DNA from 4 places in the Paenibacillus sp. FSL R7-0048 genome. Region 3 is predicted to be linked to each of the others. Evidence: riboswitches for the same ligand, from Rfam matches in the RefSeq annotation. Region 3 holds a riboswitch; each other region holds the start of a gene.
The links. Region 3 has a riboswitch for cobalamin ahead of NSQ91_RS06935 (RCC1 domain-containing protein). Riboswitches for the same ligand answer to the same signal wherever they lie in the genome.
Positions count from the first base shown of each region.

Region 1 (3,885 bases), 530 kb from region 3:
CTCCATCAAATTCAGCCAACCCGTCAATAGATTTCACGTAGATGCTTCCAGCGTTGCCGGATGATACTACCTTAGTCCCTAATTGACTGACTAGTAAGCTATAAGCCGTTTCGCCCTCTTTTAGAGCTACTGTTGTACTGGCTAGGATGGTTCCTTTCCGGCTATCTCCAATCACTGAGAGGGTAGCGGTAGCTTTTGCTGGAGCAATAACAGACGATCCGACAGTCAGAGACTGAGTATAACGCGCTACGCTCGGTACGCTATCTTTAGCATAACCGGTAACAGTTATTGTATAGCTATTTGCTGGGAGACCCCCATCAATAACAGCCACACCTTGTTCATTCGTGATTACCTTCTTACCACCAACCGAAACCTGCACACCTGCAGCCGGTGAGGTAACCGGATCAGAAGTTAAGCTTTCCTGATTCCACACCCACTTTTTCTGTGAAACCTTTACAGTAAAAGCTTCATTAGCTTTTGGCTGTGATGGGGTAAGCACCACAGCATCTACAACCTGTGTATTTTCTCCTGCATAATAGACAAGCACACGATCGGATTCCTGTAGTTCGAACGCATCCATACCCACACTTGGATATATCCACTCCCCGCCGCGTGATACCACGAAGCTCCACCATCCGTCGTAAGTACCTTGCGAAACTCCATGGATACCTGATACAAAGTTGCCATAAGACGATTTGGTGATATCTACTTTAAAATCATCGGTAGACCCTAGTTGTTGCAACGCTTCAAGGGCATTGGAGGCTTTCAAAGTCCCCTCACTAATCAACCCTTCCGGGCCTTCAACGGTTAGCGAAGCTGTTACATTCTTAGAAATCACTTTTAGAGCTTTTGTATATTTAGCAATCGTTGGGGCTTTGCCTTCACGGTAGCCAGTTACAGTCAGTGTATAGTCACCTGCGGGCATATTTCCTGAGAATACGGCCTCACCTTTAGCATTCGTCGTTACCTTGTGAGCTCCAATTTGGACCTGAACACCCGCAGCTTTTGCAGTTACAGGAGAGGAAGTATTCGTAGCAGCGTCCCATTTCCACGTCTTACTAGTTACAGTGACGGTAAAAGAATCGCCCTCTTTAAGATTTGCTTTGGAAAGCGTAACGGAATCCACAAGCTTAGTGTCGTCTCCGGCATAATAAACCAGTACCTGATCTGAATCTTTAAGTACAAAATCACTCATGCCTACATCGGGATTAATCCATTTTCCGTCACGCGATACAACATACATCCATCCGTCATAACCACCAAAGCTTCCAGCAGCAATACTTCCGATGCCAGTCACATAACTGCCCGAAGGATTCGTGATCGGCAAGTTCGTTTGAAGCGCCAGCTTCTCTAACGCTCCAAGTGCGTTGCCAGCATAGGCGTACCCTTGTGCCAACGTGGCCTGTGGTCCCTCAATCGTTACTGGAGCGTAGATGAGTGAGCTCTGAATGGAGGATTTGGAAAAATCGTATAGCTTACTGTTGCTTCCTTTATATAGCAAATTATAGGCAACCAGCGCCTGAAGCCCTTGCTCTGTCGCCAGAATATTACTGCTTCCACCACGGCTATGGGTGAAGCTACCATCAGCTAGACGATAGCTAAGCAGGTTCTCCATTAGATCCACTTTGTTTTTGGTGTATTCTAATCCACTAGGATCAACTCCGAAGGAGGTGAGTCCAAGGATTGCTTGTGCGCTACTTTCAGCACTGTCACCGTAACCCCCATGGCTATCTTGAGCTGCAGATAACCAAGCTACGGCTTGTAGCCCTGCTAAGTAGGCTTCGGGATTATTTTTATGTGCCGCCAGAGCCGTCAAGGTTATCGCTGTCATATCAGGCTCACTTGCGCCTGATGTTAGTGCAAAGCCCCCATCCGGATTCTGTTTGGAGAGAATCTCCGTAAGGAGCTTATCCGCCGTCCATTTCCCGTCACTTGGGATATTATATTTACCAGAATCCAGCGCAAGTAAAGCATATACCGGATTATTAAGCGTCTGTTCACTGAGCTTGCTATTATTATAAATTTTCTCAATCAGATTATAGCCAGGAGTCGTTCCGTTACCAGCAAAGCTAGTAGGATCTGCACCAATCGCTCTCACTGCGAGCACGATTCGAGCATAATCGGTTACATTGGTGAAATCGCCAGCTGCATCCTTTACTTTTTTCTCAAGCTCTGAAAGGTAACTAGCCGGCAGCTTGTACCCTGCTTGCGCTAATCCAATGGCTTGCCAATCCGATTGCACGCCACCTTTCAAGAGATATTCTGCAGCCGCATAAGTCGCATCCGCAACATTAATCCGCTCCGCGGCAGTTGCCTCCAGACCGGCGCCAGCGCTCGCTTCTGCAAATATTTGTCCCGCCGGAGCAAGAGATGTTCCTAGAATTGAAATGACCATGAATAAGGCCAGCCCAAGTGCTACAAACTTGGAAGACATGATTTTCTTCATTGTTTAACCTCTTTCTGTATAAGAATGGGTACTGCCGGGAATAAGACGCATAACATAAAGACCGCCCCTTTGGAGGGCGGTCAGGGAAGATTACAAATTGAGGCTGCGGCGCTTGCTTCCTGCCAACAGTCCATCTGTATATGTTCCACATTCTTACCCCACGAAGAATAGAAACGCTCACGAAAAAGGCAGGTCTCCTGGCTAATGCTTCATCGCTGTTCTTCACCTTCCCACCCTACCTTCGGGGCAGTGGCTTATAGAAGAAACGCTCCGCACATACAGTGGCGGGACCGCGCCGGACTCTTGCACCGGACTTCCCTTTTAAGCAGACGACTAGATTGATAGAGTCTGCACCTTTTCCAGTATGTAGTATCTTATTTTGACATCCATAATCATATCTATTAATACATAGCATGTCTATAGAAAAGCTTAGTATGGGCAGCAAAAAAATGAACAGCAATACGCCACCTTCCGGTAGTTATTGCTGTTCAGAAAGCTTGTTATTCGACTGTTCCATCCGGACTTGCAGTCGGGGAGGGTTCAGCACTTGAATCAGAAGCTGGTGGAATATTAGGATCGGGATCTACGATCAATGTAAATCTTCCGGCTTTGATCATACTTTTCTCTAGAATTGTCGCTCCAGACTCCAATGTAACCTCAACCTGATAGGAAGGTTGTTCACCTTCAGTCACAGCTGTTGCGGAAGGTAACCCAGTGCTGTTCTCAGTATCAGAGGAAGGCGTAGTGGACGGAGAAGCATCAGCTACAGCGTTAGTAGAGTCTGCACCTTCTGCTGTTCCTCCAGTAGTGCCAGCGGCATCTGACTCGTCAGCAGCGTTTCCCTCATCCGTCCCATCCGTTGACGGCACTGGACAAGTCCCATTTGTAGCAGCGACCTTAAAGCTTTTATCTATCTCTGTAGACGAAGACATTAAACTAACCTCAGTCGGTTTAAACTGCACACAGTCATCTGCACTTGCGAAGGTGAACACCAATATGCTGCTCCCCTTATCTCCTTCGACGCTCTGATCCTTCAAGTATACTGAAGCCGGAGGCAGCATATTGCCTGCACTCTGAACAGGGGTCGGCTCAGGGCTTGTCCCCGGCAGAGCCGTCTTCGTATCATCCGGACGCAGCATACTGAATACGATAATTGCAATAATCACCAGAATACCCGTAATGGAGCCGGAGATTAAGAGTCGAAATCGGCTGCGGCTGATCCAGCGCGCCAGCGGGGAAGCCAGTTGGGAGCGGGCTTCATTGTACACATTTTGCAGAGCAGGCCGAGCTGCCGCGACATAGTTCTTTCGGAATTCCCGATTCTTGAACGCTTCACGATCACTGCTCAGGAAATACTTCAGAATCGCCTTACGGTAACCCGGTTGCAGCTTTTTATTCGAAACCGTAAATAAAGGATTGCCTTGCGACCAAGCAAAAAA
Region 1 is NZ_JBBORF010000001.1:1,069,520-1,073,404, reverse strand. It holds gene NSQ91_RS04585 (DUF4430 domain-containing protein) at 1-2,446, opposite strand, end outside; cobalamin riboswitch at 2,617-2,819, opposite strand; gene NSQ91_RS04580 (GAP1-N2 domain-containing protein) at 2,947-3,885, opposite strand, start outside.
Region 1: another riboswitch for cobalamin. It lies ahead of NSQ91_RS04585 (DUF4430 domain-containing protein); the one in region 3 lies ahead of NSQ91_RS06935 (RCC1 domain-containing protein).

Region 2 (3,885 bases), 1.0 Mb from region 3:
CCGGACAAACCTTCTGCTGGAGTAGCGAACAGGGTGATGTTAAGATCCAGTTCCTCACTTTTCCGATCGCAATAGTCCCGCATATGACGCACGATAGCCAGCGCCTTGGCATGAACTTCCATATCCTCGCCATGGTGTTTGCCGTACATAGCTTTCATACATTCCGCCATACCGATGAAGCCAAGAGACAGACTGCCATGCTTCAGCAGATCGCCTACAGTGTCATCGGGTGCAAGATGTTCGCCGCCTTCCCAAACGCCTTCTCGCATCATGAAATCGGAAGCTTTAGCTTTTTGTGCGGTTTGGATGTGGAAGCGATGGAGAAGTCCTTCCAGCGCAATATCCATATAATGATTTAGATCTTCATAGAAGCCAGCTTCGTCTGCGACGGTACGTCTGCCTGTTACTGTGCCGTGTGCCAGACCTAGCCGAACCAGATTTAGTGTATTAAAGGAAAGGTTGCCCTTCCCAGAGCAATGATTACGCCCAAAACGGTCACCGAGCACTCGGGTTCGGCAGCCCATTGTAGCGAACTCCGTATCAGGATCACTTGAATCATAATACTGCAAGTTGAGCGGAGCGTCCAGATTAGCGAAGTTTGGATATAGTCTGCGCGCAGAACATTCAGCTGCTTTTAGGAACAGTTCATAGTTAGGATCGCCTTGCTGTTGATTGATTCCTTGCTTGCATTTGAAGATTTGAATCGGGAACACTGGTGTTTCTCCGCTGCCAAGTCCGTTCATAGTTGCGGTTAGCAGAGAACTGATCACAAGCTGACCTTCTGGTGAAGTACAAGTACCGTAGTTGATGCTGGTAAACGGTATTTGTCCACCGGATCGGCTGGACATGGTATTCAGATTATGTACCATACTTTCAGCCGCTTGCAGGGTTTCGATTTCGGTTTCCTTTAGTGCAAAACGGAACGCTCTTGGATATGACTCCGCCAGATCGGTCCGGCTCATCGTAATCTCGCCCAAAGATTCGTCAGCTTGTCCTTCTTCAAAATAATCCAGACCCTTGCGGAACAGCTTGGCGAAGGATTTGGTTACATAAGGTGCCAGATCGTAATCGAGTTTATTGGCGGATACACCACCATATTGAGCATTTTGCTGGGATTGGAAAATAATCGCTACCAGAGACATAGCTGTCATTATTGAGTTCGGAGGACGAACGCTGCCGTTGCCGGTATTGAAACCTTCACGGAGAAGTTTATCAAACGGGATAAAAATACAGTTCGTCGTTCCAATCGCGTATTGATCCAGATCATGCACATAGACGACATTGTCATCAATAGCCTGCACTAGCTGTGGCGGCATCGTAAAATTGCGGGCGTACCATTTTGAATATTCACTGCCGAACTTGCTCATTTTACCGGAGAAACTCTCTCCATTCAAATTGGCATTCTCGCGCAATAGGTCCATATCCCGACTGTCGATAATATCCCGGCCTAAATCAATGAGCTCTTCTAAAAGAACTTCCCGTGCATTTTCTACTCCATTAAATTGTCTCTCCAACAACGTCATTGTACAGCTCTCCTCTCAGTATAAAAGAAAAACATCTATCATCAAATCCATATATCCATAAGAAGTTGGACTGCTATAAGCAGTCGTATATTTGTTCAGATTACATAAAAAAAGCATCCCCTACCCGAGGATGGCAGAAAATGCCCGATGCGTTATGTAAATATCCACACGGATATTTGCAGAGGTCTCTACGTAGATGACCGCATGCGGACACCATCCCTGTTCCTCGCAGGCATCAATAGTTGGTGTCGTCGAAACAGGTAGGTCTCCTGGCTTCCGTGGGATCTCTCGGCGCCTTCCCAAGGGTGTTCCTAACCCTCAGTGGCATTTGCCGGGAGATGTGGATTCTCAAGCTTCCCAGAAGCTTAAGAAGGCCATCCGGTTACAGTGGCGGGACCGCAGCGGATTCTCACCGCGCTTCCCTATTAAGCTCTAAATCCGGTTAAGGATCAAAGCGCCTGTCTCCACTATATTTTGTTGTCGTTAGATAAAAATAACCCAAGATGTTGTGTTTGTAAACAGTTTTTTAGAAAACCCGCGCGGGGAGCGGGTTCTTTAAAAGTACTCCACAAATGATCCACAGGCTGTCCATAAGTAATCCACAATTGATCCACAGGGAGATGCAAAATGATTCATAAATTGTCCGAAAAGATGCCACAAAGAGTCCATAAATATAGTGCAGATGACCCTAGAATTTGCTCATGAGAAAATACTCTTAGCCCAAAGTCATATTTTGGAGTATTCAGAAGAAATAGAAGAGATAAGGGAGGATAATCTTGCTTAGTTTGTGACAGAGCGGTGGAATTGTTACAATGGAAGGAGACAGCTACTATAAAATTTCGAGGAGGTATTCTCATGCCTATTGCTGAAGTTACAGTTATTCCAATTGGAACAGGCAGTACCAGTCTTAGCAGCTATGTTGCGGATATGCAGCGGGTGCTGAAGACAGTAGAAGGGATTACTTATGAACTTACGTCTATGGGTACGATCATCGAAGGGCCTCTGCAACGCATTTTTGCCGCGGTAGAGGCTTTGCATGAGTCTCCTTTTGCCGCAGGTGCAGAACGTGTCTCTACCTCACTTAAAATAGACGACCGCCGCGATAAACCCTCTACTAGCCGTGGAAAGTTAGAGTCTGTGGAGCGTAAGCTACAGGTGGATTAGCAGTTTAGGAGGGCGGAAAACAGGGAGAAATAGGCTTGCGTTTCTGGCTGAAAGTTGTATAATATTTTTTGTTTGGCAGAAAAACAGCGTTAAGCTGGTGTAGCTCAGGGGTAGAGCAACGCACTCGTAATGCGTAGGCCGGGGGTTCAATTCCCTTCACCAGCATATCTAAGAATGGCGCAATGGCGCGGTTTTCCGGGATTCCGGGACCGTGCCATTTTTCGTTAAATCCCCCTGACTTCTTCCATTCTTCTACCCTTTATCCGAGTAAAGTGGGTGTCTCGTCAATTTTCTCCACTTCTTTTCGGGTTCCTAGAATAGAATCTCCGATACATCGGGGCACCGCTTCCTGCAGATTGGGGAGAACATGTGAATAAGTATCCAGAGTGATATTTATTGATGAATGGCCTAATCTTTCCTGAAGTCGAATATGATGGACAGCCAATGCCGTTCCCTGTTCTTCTGGAGAAACGTATCAAGGAAGATAAGACATGGCGCGAAATCGCTAATGAAAACGGTATGACTAGTGGTCACTGTCGAGCAGATGGAAGGTGTGGCGCAAGCTGACAGCAATCAGAATGAAGAATGGTGGAGGAGGAGCAGCATAAGCTGCTTTTCTCTTGCGGGGGCAGATCGGTTAGATGGTAATTACTATAAAAATAAAAAAGACACCACAAGGTGTCTTAGTACAGATACTTTTCGCTCGAATTTCACGAGCTCGTCAGTGAACTGAGTTCATAAGCAAGACTGGCTACGGCTAACAGATGAAGAGATAAAGTAATATCAATGTTAAAATGTGCGGTAATATTAATTTTCATAGATAACCACGCTCCTAAAGTATAAATACACATAAAGAAAACTTTATAAAGCGCTTGGCCTGCCATCATCAGTGCCAGGTAGCCATCCTGTACAGACGCCTTAGCGTTTCGACAATAACATTATACTTAATATTTTGTGTTTTGCCAAAAAAAGGACCCCCAATTCTTGGTCGGGGTGGCGGTTCTGTGTGGTTTCTCAGCGCTTTGGAATCATGATGGTCATTGAGGCTCCACGCACGCGGCTGCAGAATGATCAAATGGAAGTTACGTTTCGGTATTCATATCTGCTGCATGCTCTGAAATTGATTATCCAAAATAACGGGCAGCAAGTTCAGAAGGTTAACGGATTTTTTATTGATACAGGTTGAATTTAATGTTTG
Region 2 is NZ_JBBORF010000001.1:564,904-568,788, forward strand. It holds gene NSQ91_RS02455 (anaerobic ribonucleoside triphosphate reductase) at 1-1,523, opposite strand, end outside; cobalamin riboswitch at 1,766-2,000, opposite strand; gene NSQ91_RS02460 (MTH1187 family thiamine-binding protein) at 2,379-2,687, shown strand; tRNA gene NSQ91_RS02465 (tRNA-Thr) at 2,781-2,852, shown strand; gene NSQ91_RS02470 (hypothetical protein) at 3,087-3,254, shown strand; gene NSQ91_RS02475 (hypothetical protein) at 3,694-3,873, shown strand.
Region 2: another riboswitch for cobalamin. It lies ahead of NSQ91_RS02455 (anaerobic ribonucleoside triphosphate reductase); the one in region 3 lies ahead of NSQ91_RS06935 (RCC1 domain-containing protein).

Region 3 (3,885 bases):
AAACATATACGATTTTGACGAATAATCTTTACTCCTCTTTATCAGACTCCTTTTCCATCTTATGTATATTGAATGTCAAGTTTTAGACATATAGGGTTTGTGGTTATGATTTGCTACTTACATCCACCATAATATAGTTGGCATAAGGTTATTCTGGAGAGGTAGTCGGAATAAAATTTACATATCCTAAAAAAACACTACGCTCCAAAAACAGTGTTATTATTATAAATTGAGAGGACCATCGATTGAGTAACAAAGAATATTTAGTTCCCCACAAATCATTTTGATTACTCATCACGAAAAACATTCTATTTTTTCTTTTCAAACTAATTATTTTGAAACGCTATTATACAGCTACTTTATTTCCTTTGTAATTGCAGATAGTAAATTACCATTACTATCGTATACAAAGTCACGGCGGTAGCTGATATTCCCTTTATGAATGATAATAGCTGTTAACCTATTAGCGGAATCATAAATATATTCGTAATCCTGTCTAATAGAAGGTTGTAGAACTGTTACTGGAATATTTGAATAAGAAATTAATGAGTCATTCCCTAATTGACCCTCTGTATTATTCCCCCACGTAATAAATGAAGAGCTAGTAAGTGCTATACTATGCGAATTTCCAGCATCTATTTTTATTACATCATTCAGAAAACTCTTACCGCCTATCGCTTTTACTTGAGTAGGAGTAAGTTTTCCTAAAGTTGTGCCATCTCCAAGTTGGCCCATGCTATTCTCTCCCCAACTCCATACTGTTCCATCTGACTTTAGTGCTAATGAATAATTACTTCCACCGCTAATAGCAATTACATTATTTAATAAACCAACTCCGTTTGGGCCCTTGACTTGGACTGGATAGCGCCGTTCTACTGTAGTACCGTCTCCAAGCTGCCCTTTATCATTTTGCCCCCAGCCCCATACTGTTCCATCTTCTTTTAAAACCAAATTGAAATTGTCCCCAGCACTAATAGCTTTAACTCCTGTTAACAAAGAAGCATTACTGGAGCCCATTTGCACTTTACTAGGGAAACTCTCATCATTAAGAGATCCATTTGCTAACTGACCATGATTATTGCCTCCCCAAACATAAACAGTTCCAGTTGACGAAAGTGCTATAGAATGTATTTCACCAACATCAACAGCAATAATATCCATAAGATTCCCAACCCCGTTAACACCTTTAATTTGTTCCGGAGTTGTAATAAGTTCTAATCTATCGACTCCCACTTGCCCTCGTTGATTATCTCCCCATCCCCACACTGTTCTGTTAGATTTAACAGCGAGGGTATGGTAAAATCTACTACTGATATTATTTACATTTGATAATCCAGAAATTGGAGTTGGAGAGACAACAAAATCAGTCTGATCTCCAGCAGGTCCCAAACCCAAAAAACCATAATAATTGAATCCGAAAGCCGTCACTGTACCGTCAGTTTTCAAAGCATATGAACTAAAAGTTCCACCAGTAAATCCTTTATTCATCGACACCACATCGGTTCCAGCCAACTGAACTGGTTTATTGCTAGATGGAGTAATAAAGTCCCCCAACTGTCCCATTTCATTACTTCCCCATAACCATAGATTCCCATTTTTTTCTATAAAACCACTTTTATCTATACCAGCATATATTTCCCCATGTTCTAAAACACCCCGAGTTAAAGTAGAGGGTAAACTCTTTGCGCTTTCATTTAAAGACATGATTTTGGAGTTATTATTTTGAGATATAGATTCTATTAATAATTTTTTTTTAGCGCTCTCATTGCTAACAATTTGAAACTTCAGGAAGTAGCTATCATTTAATTTTTCTCCATTTATATCCTCAAGTGAGTAAGGAGGAATATGTAATGTATAATCATGACCATCTTTCAATTCAATTTGTGGACTAATTATCAGTTGATCCCTCTCAATTGATTTCTTTATATTTATCACCTTATTACTATCAAAATCTACTAATCTAATTAAATGAAAAAAATTCCCTTCTCTAATAATGTTTTTTAAATTCACCTTTAACGAGGAATCCTCCAATATGCTTATTATTTGTGTCTCAGGTGCAATTAACTCCTTTTGTTGATTTACACCATCCGCACTCACTAAAGATAACTGACTAATCGATATAACTAAAAGAAATAAGATAATTAATAACGAATAATATTTCTTCATATTTATTTTTCTCTCCCATTTAATAAATAGTTCCAGTTAATTAGTTGTTATCTACGATACTAGATAGGATGACTGGGATAATAAACTTCGGATCCAGCAAAATAACTAAACAGACAATACAAATGATCGTGTAAAACCAAACAGCTCATAAAAAAATCAACAAATTCTTAGATATTGAAAGATACTTTCATTTAATCAAACCGTAACTTTTTTTTATTTTTGTCCGAAATCTATACATCGACAACATGAAACTAACTAATAATTACTTCATTCCAAATGAACCTTTACCATTAATAATTTATTAACAACATTATTTCCAATGTAACAAGTACTTTATTAAAGTAATTCTATAAAAGAGTTTCACTATTGAATATAGACATAAAAAAACCTCCTTCCCATCCTCGTGGGATTCGTTGGATATATTTATGGCAGGCATTCTGGCTTCGCAGTTCATTAAAAAACCCACCATTAACATTAAGCAGTTAATGATGGAATTTTAATGTGCGTTCACAGTGGCGGGACCGCGTGGGAATTTCACCAACATTCCCCTTTTAAGCTAGATAGGATATTCCTATGCAATCACCATAAATATTAACAGGAATAATATACCATGAATTATTATGAAGTGCGACAGACAAAAACACCTAAGGAAGATTCGTATAATGGAATTACCACCACATCCATTGCGTGGGAGAATGAAACCATGAGTTACACACACCTTAACAAAACCGAACGCAGTCATTCACTTCGCTTGGGATGGACCAATCACAGATTGGCAAGTAACTAGACAAAAATCACTCCACCATTGATAGAGAGTGGAATAGGGGGAGTAGCAGTATGATGACACAGTAGAGATTGCGCAGACTACCTACACAACATCAAACCTCTCCTAATCAATGGGATGATCCATAGTGCAAAGGGAAAAATTCCCCATCATGTTAACGATAAAAAAACAACTTCTCCGTAGAAAAGTCGCTTTTCAAATCTCTACTGTCTATCGAATTCTATTTTTTCATAACTTAGAAGACCCTACCGCTTAGCCTTATAAAACTCATGATAAAGCTTCATGAGCGCCCTCTTCTCTATCCTCGAAACATAACTCCGCGAGATCCCCAACCCCTTAGCAATCTCCCTCTGTGTCCTCTCTTCCCCACCCCTATCCAATCCAAACCGCCCAACGACAACTTCTTTTTCCCGGTCATCCAGAATATCTAGGTTACGATATATCTTACTCTTCACGATCTTAAGATCGACTTCTTTAATGACATCATCCGCTTCGGAGCCAAGGATATCGATAAGTGTAATTTCATTACCTTCTTTGTCCGTCCCAATTGGATCATGCAGGGATACGTCTTTACGAGTCTTCTTCAAGGATCTTAGATGCATCAGGATTTCGTTTTCAATACAACGTGCTGCAAATGTGGCTAGTTTGGTTCCTTTGTTTGGACGATAACTCTCAATAGCTTTAATCAGGCCGATGGTGCCGATGGAGATCAGATCCTCCATGTCCTCTCCGGTGTTATCGAATTTCTTGACGTTATGGACATGATACGATGTAAAATCACCTTGTAATAAAATAATATCTTAGAACCCTTATTTAAAGATGCTTATAGATGATGCATGGGATATATTGTATAGTTAAAATATGCCATATGGATTTTGCGGTATAGGCCAATAGGGAGAGTGAACAGAACAGATTATGAATACACCACTAACACA
Region 3 is NZ_JBBORF010000001.1:1,595,638-1,599,522, reverse strand. It holds gene NSQ91_RS06935 (RCC1 domain-containing protein) at 355-2,166, opposite strand; cobalamin riboswitch at 2,577-2,768, opposite strand; gene sigK (RNA polymerase sporulation sigma factor SigK) at 3,196-3,747, opposite strand; gene NSQ91_RS06925 (Piwi domain-containing protein) at 3,866-3,885, shown strand, end outside.

Region 4 (3,885 bases), 690 kb from region 3:
TAATACAAGTGGGCGGAGGTCGTTTTTCCCACCGGATTTCCGCACGATTTGATAGAAAGAGTTATTAAGTTCAGTAAGCATTTGCTCCATTTTTGCTTCGTCCGTGCTTCCACCATCGGTGAACCGAGGCTCATTTATGCTCTCGAACATCAGCTTATCGGATTTGTCCTTGAAGCGATCGGCAATTTGAGTCCAGGCTGCATCATAACGCGCCAGCGTTTCATCGTGTTTTTCTTCCATATGGCTTACCCATAGCCAGGAATCATGATGGACATTAATCATGACATAAAGCTTGGCGTCCAGTGCCCAGCCGACAACTTCTTCCACACGGTCGAGGTAGGCCTTTTCTAGGGTATAGTCTGGTGCCGCACCCATGTGAGTATCCCAGGTCACAGGAATCCGAATGCTTTTATAGCCTTGAGCGGCGATCTTTTTAATAAGATCTTGGGTCACACGTGGATTGCCCCAGGAGGTTTCATCCTCACCTGTAGCATCTAAAGTATTGCCAAGGTTCCATCCGGGCTGCATTTCGTCTACATAGGATTGGATCTTACTCTTTGGCGCTGCCTTAGCTTGTTGCTCGTCCTTAGTTGCAGCTGCGGCCATGGATGAGAACAGAGAGAGCAGAAGAGCGGTGACAAGTGTCAATGATAAGAAGGATTTCTGGATTCGCGTAGTCATTGAATTCTCCTTTGTGAGATAAATTTAGGATGCTTGGACCTGGCTTTGACGCTGTACTCGGTGGTTAGATGAATACAAACACCTCCAGTTTTATTTTGTAAACGCTTTCTGAATATACCCTAACATAGAATACACTTAGCGAGTACCTTACTAATTTGTGGTAAATTCATATAAGAATTAGTGATTTAAATTAATTTACCCCACACTTGGATAAAGAAATTATTTGAATAACCCTACTCGTAGAAATTGGTTATTCAATAGGATTATCTCTAGCTGCCCGTTATACAAAAAAGAAATATAACATGACAAAAGCATATATATTAGATATGATGAAGCATGAAAATTTAAAATTAGAAATAGGTGCCAACTATGAATGTTGCGGAAGTACAATCATAGATTGGTTAAATGGAAAGCGGGTGTGAATCCCGCGCGGTCCCGCCGCTGTGAAAGAGGAGTCCTTGCAAAATGCCACTGGGAAACTGGGAAGGCAGCAAGGGTGATGATACTTGAGCCAGAATATCTGCCTTTTTCTGTTACACCATCAAACTCTACGATCGATAGAGAGGTGCTTGAATAGTGTTTGCCAGCTATTACTGTGGTTCACTATCTTAACCTCTTGACGTTTATGTTGAGTGGTTTTTTTGTGGTTATGAGAAAGTTTATTCTGTTTTTTATCATAGGTATGAAGGGAAGGGTTATGGAAAAATGAAGAAAAATAAGTTTTTAGCGTGGTTACTTATTGTAGCTGTATTTATTACGACATTCTCTACAAGTGTAATCCCGGCTCAAGCAGATGGAGCAAGCTCTACCCTTAAAGGGTATGTATCTGTATCCGTAGAGAAATTCACCTTAGGCCAAGGGTATATTAAGGAACCTATTAAAGTTCCGATTTATGAAGGCGATAATGGCGCATCTTTAATAACACGTGCGCTAGGTGATGGGAATTATAGATATTTAGGAAATATAGATAGTGGTTTTTATTTATCAGAAGTTAAAGATAGTGGCAGAAGCGAAGTCAATATTCCACAATATATTTTAGATATGATTTCAGCCGATGGGAATACAGTCAGCACTAAAGCAGACCCCGAGTGGTTAAGTCAGTTTGACTACACCTCCATGTCGGGTTGGATGTATGCAGTAAATAATGTGTTTCCTCCGTTTGGGATGACCGATTATAAGCCTCAAGACGGTGACATCATTCGAACTCAGTTCACCACTTATGGCTATGGTTCTGATCTTGGCGGCTGGGGGGAAATCCCAGTTCAACTTGCCAATAAGGATGCTTTAACTGCGGAAATCGCCGAGATTAACAGTGCCCCTAATAAAGAAACTATTTTGGACAGACCAGTAGTGCAATCGGCAGTTTATGAAGCCTATTCCGTGCTCGAAAACATGGCAAGCTCTCAAATAAGTGTAGATCATGCGCTTGTCGGTCTTAATAATGCATTAGACATAGAACCCCCTGTTATTACAGTAAGTGGCATACAAGATAAACAGGAAGTATCCAATAAAGAAATAAGCTTCAAAGTAGCTGTCACAGACAATGTATATAGTGACATTACTCCAGAAGTGAAGCTGAATGGAGTTACTTTATCACCTGCAAATGGGGAGTATAAAGCTACTCTGAATTCAGGCAGTAATGCAATTACTGTAACGGCTCTTGACGGAGCTGGAAACAAAACAAATGTAACTTATCAGGTTACTTACAAACTGGAAACTTCAGTTGCCGTCAAACAACAGTTAGATAAAAACCTTGCTTATATTTTAAATACTGTAAAGAATCCAACGTTTGGAACAGGCAGCGGAGAATGGTCGATCCTTTCTCTGGCCCGGGCGAACTATACAGTACCTAACGGTTATTACGATCTTTATTACAACAATGTAGCAACGAAAATAGCATCAATCATTAAAGAGGATGGAAAACTCGACGCCAATAAAAGCACAGAGAATTCCAGAGCAATATTAGGACTTACCTCTATCGGAAAAGATATCACAAATGTTGCGGGATATGATCTGAGAAAAGCACTCGCTGATTATCAATATATCCAAAAGCAAGGCAATAATGGTCCGATTTTTGCTCTGATTGCGCTAGATAGCCATAACTATGAGATTCCTGTAGTTGATGGAGTTACAGAACAGACCACAAGAGAAAAACTAGTTCAGTACATTTTAGATAAAGAGGTTAAAAAAGGTACAGCAGAAGCTGGTGGCTGGGAATTAGGCGTAACCAAAGCCGATGTCGATATGACTGCGATGGCGATGCAAGCTCTTGCACCTTATTATGCATCCCGTGATGATGTAAAAGCTGCCGTGGATCGGGCCATCCAATGGCTGTCCGATAACCAAAACAATCAAGGCGGATTTACAAGCTGGGGAAGCACTAGCAGCGAGAGTATCTCGCAGGTAATTGTAGCCTTAACTGGTGTAGGCGTAGATCCGCACACTGACGCTAGATTTGTTAAAAGTGGAAATTCGCTTATTGATGCATTACTTAGCTTTGCTGCACCTGAGGGTGGATTTAAGCATATCCTCACAGACAAAGTGGACAATATGGCGACGGACCAAGGTACGTATGCTCTTGTGTCCTATGATCGTCTGATCAATCATAGCAACCGTCTCTTTGATATGAATGATGTGCAACTGGAACAACCAGAAGAACCGGGGCCTGGGCAACCAGAGGGTCCGAAAGAACTTCCGTTACCTTCTGGGGAGAACCCGAAAGTTGAAATCCCAAATGACGCTAATGATTATATCGTTCCGATCAGCGCTGGAGATAGCAACAAAGAAATCACAGTAGCTATTTCAGAAGAAAATCAATCAAAGGTTAGTGTCAATTTACCAAGTAACAGCGACCTTCCTCAGATAGAGGCCATAAAAGGTAACGTATCTGTAGTCATTCCTAAGGGTGCAAAAGTTACGAGTGGGGATGCCTCAACGATTGAACTGATTTCAGCTTTAACCGGTGCAGAATCTGCACTAAAAGATAGTGTGAATCAGATTATTCCTGGGGACAAGAAGCTTGATAACATTCTTCAAGCATTTTCCATGGGTGGTAGTGCAAGAGTAGAATTTAGTCAATTTATTACGTTAACCTTTAAGGACCTTAAAGGAAAAGAAGCTGCTTATATTCAAAATGGCACCCCTCATGCCATTCAAAAATTTGCAAGTGATGACTTAGGTTTTGCAAGCGGTAAGTCTGAGTAT
Region 4 is NZ_JBBORF010000001.1:900,782-904,666, forward strand. It holds gene NSQ91_RS03915 (cellulase family glycosylhydrolase) at 1-681, opposite strand, end outside; cobalamin riboswitch at 1,023-1,223, shown strand; gene NSQ91_RS03920 (S-layer homology domain-containing protein) at 1,387-3,885, shown strand, end outside.
Region 4: another riboswitch for cobalamin. It lies ahead of NSQ91_RS03920 (S-layer homology domain-containing protein); the one in region 3 lies ahead of NSQ91_RS06935 (RCC1 domain-containing protein).